Regions from separate parts of the Acidovorax sp. NCPPB 3576 genome, predicted to be linked through region 1. Evidence: predicted binding sites of a transcription regulator. Region 1 holds the regulator's gene; each other region holds the start of a gene.
The links. The regulator HrcA, encoded in region 1, represses chaperone genes, less so after heat shock. The targets are predictions, from matches to a motif close to TTAGCACTCNNNNNNNNNGAGTGCTAA.
Positions count from the first base shown of each region.

Region 2: M5C98_RS04515 (co-chaperone GroES) is a predicted target of HrcA. The motif match lies at 854-880, and genes of this name have one in related genera.
Region 3: rpoH (RNA polymerase sigma factor RpoH) is a predicted target of HrcA. The motif match lies at 789-815, and genes of this name have one in related genera.

Region 1 covers NZ_CP097267.1:3,961,246-3,963,513, reverse strand. The annotation lists gene M5C98_RS18110 (NAD kinase) at 1-720, opposite strand, end outside; gene hrcA (heat-inducible transcriptional repressor HrcA) at 749-1,753, shown strand; tRNA gene M5C98_RS18100 (tRNA-Ile) at 1,773-1,849, shown strand; tRNA gene M5C98_RS18095 (tRNA-Arg) at 2,190-2,266, shown strand.
Region 2 covers NZ_CP097267.1:951,473-953,740, reverse strand. The annotation lists gene M5C98_RS04525 (mannose-1-phosphate guanylyltransferase/mannose-6-phosphate isomerase) at 1-30, opposite strand, end outside; gene M5C98_RS04520 (DUF2304 domain-containing protein) at 27-398, opposite strand; gene M5C98_RS04515 (co-chaperone GroES) at 976-1,266, shown strand; gene groL (chaperonin GroEL) at 1,320-2,268, shown strand, end outside.
Region 3 covers NZ_CP097267.1:4,192,883-4,195,150, forward strand. The annotation lists gene ftsY (signal recognition particle-docking protein FtsY) at 1-571, shown strand, start outside; gene rpoH (RNA polymerase sigma factor RpoH) at 847-1,788, shown strand; gene M5C98_RS19180 (Bug family tripartite tricarboxylate transporter substrate binding protein) at 1,923-2,268, shown strand, end outside.

The DNA.
Region 1 (2,268 bases):
GACTTCCACCGCAATGTCTGTCGTGTCTGGTAGCACGATAGGGCGATTGGACAGGGTGTGGGGCGCTATGGGAACCATCACCCAGCCAGGGATCGCTGGGTGCAGCATGGGGCCTCCTGCGGATAGAGCATATGCGGTGGAACCTGTGGGCGACGCAATGATGAGTCCGTCTGCCCGCTGGTTGGACACGAAATGCCCACCTACTTCGACTCGCAATTCGACCATGCCAGAAGTAGAGCCACGATTGACCACGACGTCGTTGAGCGCCAGCGCTTCAAATACACATTCACCCTGGCGCATCACGCACGCATGCATCAGCGGCCTTGCGTCTTCTTCATACTCTCCCTGGAGCATCGGTCTCAGTGCAGAAGCATGTTCGTCCAAAGGGATATCGGTGATGAACCCCAGTCGCCCCTGGTTGATGCCGATCAAAGGAGTTTTGAAGGGCGCCAACTGCCTGCCAATGCCCAACATCGTGCCGTCTCCCCCGATCACCATCCCTAGATCGCACTCCTCACCAATCTGCTCCGTCTTCATCACCGCATAGTCGGAAATGCCAGTGTTGTTGGCAGTTTCCTGATCCAGGATGAGTTCACAGCCTTCGTTCATGAGGAACTGCGCAACCTCTTGCACGGCATTGCGTGAGCTTTCAGAAATAACGTTGGATGTGAGCGGCTGGTATTTGCCGAAAAGTGCAACCCGTTTGAACCTGAGCTTCATCGGGAAATTAGATCATTAAAATGATTCAATGATTGATGACCGTGCCAAGTTGTTGCTGAAGGCGCTAGTGGAGCGGTATATAGCCGATGGTCAGCCTGTGGGTTCGCGCACGTTGTCACGCGCATCCGGTCTTGACCTGTCTCCTGCCACCATACGTAACGTTATGGCTGATCTCGAAGAGATCGGGTTGATCGCAAGTCCGCACACGTCTGCCGGCAGAATTCCCACGGCCAAAGGGTATCGCCTGTTCGTTGACACCATGTTGACAGTGCAGCGCGAACAACTGTATTCGCCTCAATTGGCTGCCGAGCAACCGCAAAAGGTGATAGCCAATGCGGCGCACCTGTTGTCCAGCTTGTCTCAGTTTGTAGGCGTTGTCATGGCGCCCCGGCGTGCATCTGTGTTCAGACACATCGAATTTTTGAGATTGTCGGAAAAGCGCTTGCTGGTCATCATCGTCTCGCCCGAAGGAGACGTACAGAATCGGGTGATATTCACGGACGTGGACTACTCCCAGTCGCATCTGGTGGAAGCGGCCAACTTCCTGAACAGCCACTATTCCGGGATGGACATGGATCAGGTGCGCGAGCGCTTGAAAACGGAAGTGGATCAGCTTCGAGAGGAAATTGGCTCGCTCATGCAAGCGGCTGTCAACGTTGGATCAGAAGCGATGGCCGAATCCCGGGATGACGTTGTGATCTCCGGCGAGCGCAACCTGCTCGCAGTCAGTGACTTCTCCAGTGACATGGGAAACTTGCGCCGGGCGTTCGACTTGTTCGAGCAGAAGACGCAAATCTTGCGATTGCTTGATGTTTCCAACCGTGCAGATGGCGTGCGTATCTTCATTGGGGGGGAGAGCCAAATAGTGCCTTTCGAAGAACTCTCTGTGGTCACCGCTCCCTATGAAGTTGACGGACAAATCGTAGGAACTTTGGGAGTTATCGGGCCAACCCGAATGCCCTATGACAGGATGATCCAGATCGTGGACATCACATCGAAGTTGGTTTCCAACGCACTGAGTTACCGCAAGTAAGCACATACAATTCGACCAGGGGGCGTTAGCTCAGTTGGTTAGAGCAGAGGACTCATAATCCTTTGGTCGTCGGTTCAAGTCCGCCACGCCCTACCAACTCCCATCAGGTTCAGTTGCTATCAATCGCATAGCTGAACTTTCGCAATCATCGTCGCTCGGCGCAATTCTTGGTGGCAGTTCTACTCGCTTGCGTAGGCATTGCACAGAGTCAGCCATGCGGATTCTTGTTCATAGAAGTCCTCTGACTTTGCCAAAGCCAAGGTCCAAAGGCATCACCACTGACTGTGCCCTGAGATGTTTGATCTTCGTCATCCAAGCCAATCGACGCAAAAAATGCGCTAGAATATGAGGATTGATTGATGGCTCTTTTGGAAAGATTGCTGCAATTGATGAAAAATGAATAGCAGCATGAAAACATGCTATAATTCAAAGCTTAGCGGCTGTAGCTCAGCTGGATAGAGTACTTGGCTACGAACCAAGGGGTCGTGGGTTCGATTCCTGCCAGCCGCACCAAA
Region 2 (2,268 bases), 2.4 Mb from region 1:
GACTGGCAACAACGGCTGCGCCACGGTCATGGTTGCGACCCATCACCCATGACGTGCGCACGCAGGCTTTCGTTGTCGGCTTGCAGCAGGGCCAGCCGCTGGTTCAATCGGCGGACATCCCGTTCAATGCGGGTGTTCACCATGTCGGTGTGGAGCGACTTCACCAGCAGCACCATGCTGGCGAGAAGCAGCAGCAACGCAGGGGGATAGCTGATGCCCAACAACCTCGCCAGGCGATCGATCAACCCGGGCCAGGCACCCAGCATGGCGGCAGCGCCAGCCACCACCACCCAGAACAGGCCATGCATCAGATACAGGTGGTCCCTGCGGATCAGGTAGAGGATCAGCACCGCAAGGCCGATGCCCATCAGCGCGGTGGTTGCTTGCAAAGACGCCATCGGACTCCCGAATCTGTTGATCTACCCGCCCCCGGGCGGTTTGATTGAGAGCGCCGAGAACGACGCCCCGGTCCTGCATGGCGATGCAGGCTGTGTTAGGACGCCGGATCACCTCCGGTCTCAAGGAGGTCGGTATTGTAGGTGCACGCCTTATCTTGCTTGAGGCAGCCGCCTCTGGTGATGGGCGTTCAACGATGTTTGTCCGATGCACGCAGGCGCCCCCATCCGATGCCTGGCTTTCGAAAAGCATGCGGCGGCCCGTCCCCAGCCAACTCACGCGGCGATCCCGCCAGCGCACGCGAACCGCATCGGCGCAATCCGGCCTCTTGCGCCGGCGGCGCCCGGGAACGGGTTGGATTCACGGCTTTGACTTGGAATCCTGGCACGGTTTGCACGGGCTTCGATATCAAGCCCTCACAGGGTCCCCCTTGAAATGCCAGAGAATGCCCGTATCATTAGCACTCGACGCGACCGAGTGCTAGCAACGCCGGCACATGGCCGCTGAAGTCAGAAAGCGCCCGCACCCTGCGGGCGCATTGTTGATGTCGCAATCCTTTTTTGAACCAGGAGAGATGCAATGAACCTTCGCCCCCTGCACGATCGCGTGATCGTCAAGCGCATTGAAAGCGAAACCACGACCGCTTCCGGCATCGTGATCCCCGACAACGCTGCTGAAAAGCCCGATCAAGGTGAAGTGCTGGCCGTCGGTCCCGGCAAGAAGAACGACAAGGGCGAACTGATCGCCCTGAACGTGAAGGTCGGCGACCGCGTTCTTTTCGGCAAGTACTCTGGCCAGACCGTCAAGGTCAAGGGCGACGAATTGCTGGTGATGAAGGAAGACGACCTGTTCGCAGTCGTCGAAAAGTAAGCCCTCCCGGCCCTTTTCCCGAACATCCTGTTTACTGAATCCGGAGAAATCAAATGGCAGCAAAAGACGTAGTTTTCGGCGGCGAAGCCCGCGCCCGCATGGTCGAAGGCGTGAACATCCTGGCCAATGCGGTCAAGGTCACCCTGGGCCCCAAGGGTCGCAACGTGGTGCTCGAGCGCTCGTTCGGCGCCCCCACCGTGACCAAGGACGGTGTGTCCGTGGCCAAGGAAATCGAACTGAAGGACAAGCTGCAGAACATGGGCGCCCAGCTCGTGAAGGAAGTGGCTTCCAAGACGTCCGACAACGCCGGTGACGGCACCACGACCGCCACCGTGCTGGCACAGGCCATCGTGCGCGAAGGCTTCAAGTACGTGGCCGCCGGCATCAACCCGATGGACCTCAAGCGCGGCATCGACAAGGCCGTGACGGCCCTGGTGGAAGAGCTGAAGAAGGCTTCCAAGGCCACCACGACCTCCAAGGAAATCGCCCAGGTCGGTTCGATCTCCGCCAACTCCGACGAAACGATCGGCAAGCTGATCGCTGACGCCATGGACAAGGTCGGCAAGGAAGGCGTGATCACCGTGGAAGACGGCAAGTCCCTCGAGTCCGAACTGGACGTCGTGGAAGGCATGCAGTTCGACCGCGGCTACCTGTCGCCCTACTTCATCAACAATCCTGAAAAGCAATCCGCGATTCTGGACAACCCCTTCGTGCTGCTGTTCGACAAGAAGATCAGCAACATCCGTGACCTGCTGCCCACGCTGGAGCAAGTCGCGAAGGCCGGCCGTCCGCTGCTGATCATTGCCGAAGAAGTCGAGGGCGAAGCCCTGGCGACGCTGGTGGTCAACACGATCCGCGGCATCCTGAAGGTCGTGGCCGTGAAGGCCCCTGGCTTCGGCGACCGCCGCAAGGCCATGCTGGAAGACATCGCCATCCTGACGGGCGGCAAGGTCATCGCTGAAGAAGTGGGCCTGACGCTCGAGAAGGTCACCCTGGCCGACC
Region 3 (2,268 bases), 230 kb from region 1:
AGGCAAGACGACCTCCATCGGCAAGCTCACCAAGCACCTGGCGAACGAAGGCGCGGCCGTGTTGCTGGCCGCGGCGGACACCTTCCGGGCGGCGGCGCGCGAGCAGCTCGGCGTCTGGGCCGACCGCAACACGGTCGAGATCGTCAGCCAGGACGGTGGCGACCCCGCGGCGGTGAGCTTCGATGCCGTCACTGCCGGCAAGGCGCGCGGCAAGGACGTGGTGCTGGTCGATACCGCCGGGCGGCTGCCGACCCAGCTGCACCTGATGCAGGAGCTGCAGAAAATCAAGCGCGTGGTCACCAAGGCGGATGCGACGGCGCCGCACGAGGTGCTGCTGGTGATCGATGGCAACACCGGGCAGAACGCGCTGGCCCAGGTGCGCTCCTTCGACGATGCGCTGCAGCTGACCGGCCTCATCGTGACCAAGCTGGACGGCACGGCCAAGGGCGGCGTGCTGGCCGCCATTGCGCAGGAGCGGCCGATTCCGGTGTACTTCATCGGGGTGGGCGAAAAGCTGGAAGACCTGGAAACGTTCAACGCCAAGGAATTCGCGCAGGCTTTGTTGACCTGAAGGGTGGCTCGGCGCCCAGGCTCCCGGCCTTCAACGGGGCTTGGGCGGGGCAAGCCGATTGGTGCCATCCGGCGAATTGATTGTTCACAAAACGAAGTTTTTGGACTTGATTGCTATTAATCCAATAGCACAAAACCATTGCTAGCATTGCGGTGGGACGTATTTTTTCTTCCGAATCTCATCTGCAGCGTCCTACGCCGGCGCGGGAACTAGTCCCTTAGCACTCCCTCATATGGAGTGCTAACATGAATGTCATGGAAGAAAGGACCTCTGGAATGACGCTTCAATCTGGAACCGCAGCCACTGCTCTGGCTCCCGCCAATCCTTGGGCGCTCATCCCCCCCTTGGGCAATCTGGATGCATACATCTCGGCGGTGAACCGCCTTCCGCTCCTCACGGCGGAAGAAGAACGCACCTACGCGCGCCAGCTCAAGGAAAACAACGACGTGGATGCGGCTGGCCGCATGGTGATGTCGCACTTGCGCCTGGTGGTGTCGATCGCCCGCCAATACCTCGGCTACGGCCTGCCGCACGGCGACCTGATCCAGGAAGGCAACGTGGGCCTGATGAAGGCCGTCAAGCGTTTCGACCCCGATCAGAACGTGCGCCTGGTGAGCTACGCCATGCACTGGATCAAGGCCGAGATCCACGAATACATCCTGAAGAACTGGCGCATGGTCAAGGTCGCCACGACGAAGTCGCAGCGCAAGCTGTTCTTCAACCTGCGCTCGATGAAGCAGGGCTTCAAGGCCGATGCGGCAGCGGCCGATGCGGCCACCCACCGCGACACGCTGTCCGAGCGCGAAATCGACGCGGTGGCGCAGCACCTGAACGTCAAGCGCGAAGACGTGATCGAGATGGAAACCCGCCTGTCGGGCGGCGACGTCATGCTCGACCCCTCGCCTTCGGATGATGGCGAACAGGCCTACGGCCCCATCGCCTACCTGGCCGACGGAGCGCACGAGCCGACCGCCATGATCGAGTCGCGCCAGCGCGACGCCCTGGCCACGGACGGCATCGCAGTTGCCCTGTCGGGCCTGGACGACCGCAGCCGCCGCATCGTGGAAGAGCGCTGGTTGAAGGTGAACGACGATGGCTCTGGCGGCATGACGCTGCACGAGCTGGCCGCCGTGTATGGCGTGAGCGCCGAACGCATCCGCCAGATCGAAGTGGCCGCGATGAAGAAGATGAAAAAAGCCCTGGTCGAGTACGCCTGACCAGATGGCCGCCCGCCTTCGCAGGCGCGGTTGGCATGGCGATAATCCCGAGCGCGCAATCCCCTGTGGATTGCGCGCTCTTTCATTGGTGCGCCCGCCCCCGGCGTGCCCCGACTCCCAAGGACGAGACCCCCATGACTTTCCCCGCCGTTCGACGCCGCACGTTGATGGTTGCCCTTTCGCTCGCCGGCGCTCTGGGTATGGCTGCTGCCCAGTCGGCGCCCGGCGCCCTCGCGACGCCGGGGTGGCCGAGCAAGCCGCTGCGCATCATCGTGGGCTTTCCGCCGGGCTCGTCGCCCGACCTGACCGCGCGCACGTTTGCCGAACCGCTGGCTCAGGCGCTGGGCCATCCGGTGATCGTGGAAAACAAGGTGGGCGCGGGCGGCAACATCGGCGCCGATGCGGTGGCCAAGGCGACTGACGGCCACACCATCGGCCTGTTCATCAACGGCAACCTGACGATCGCCAAGCTGCTCAACC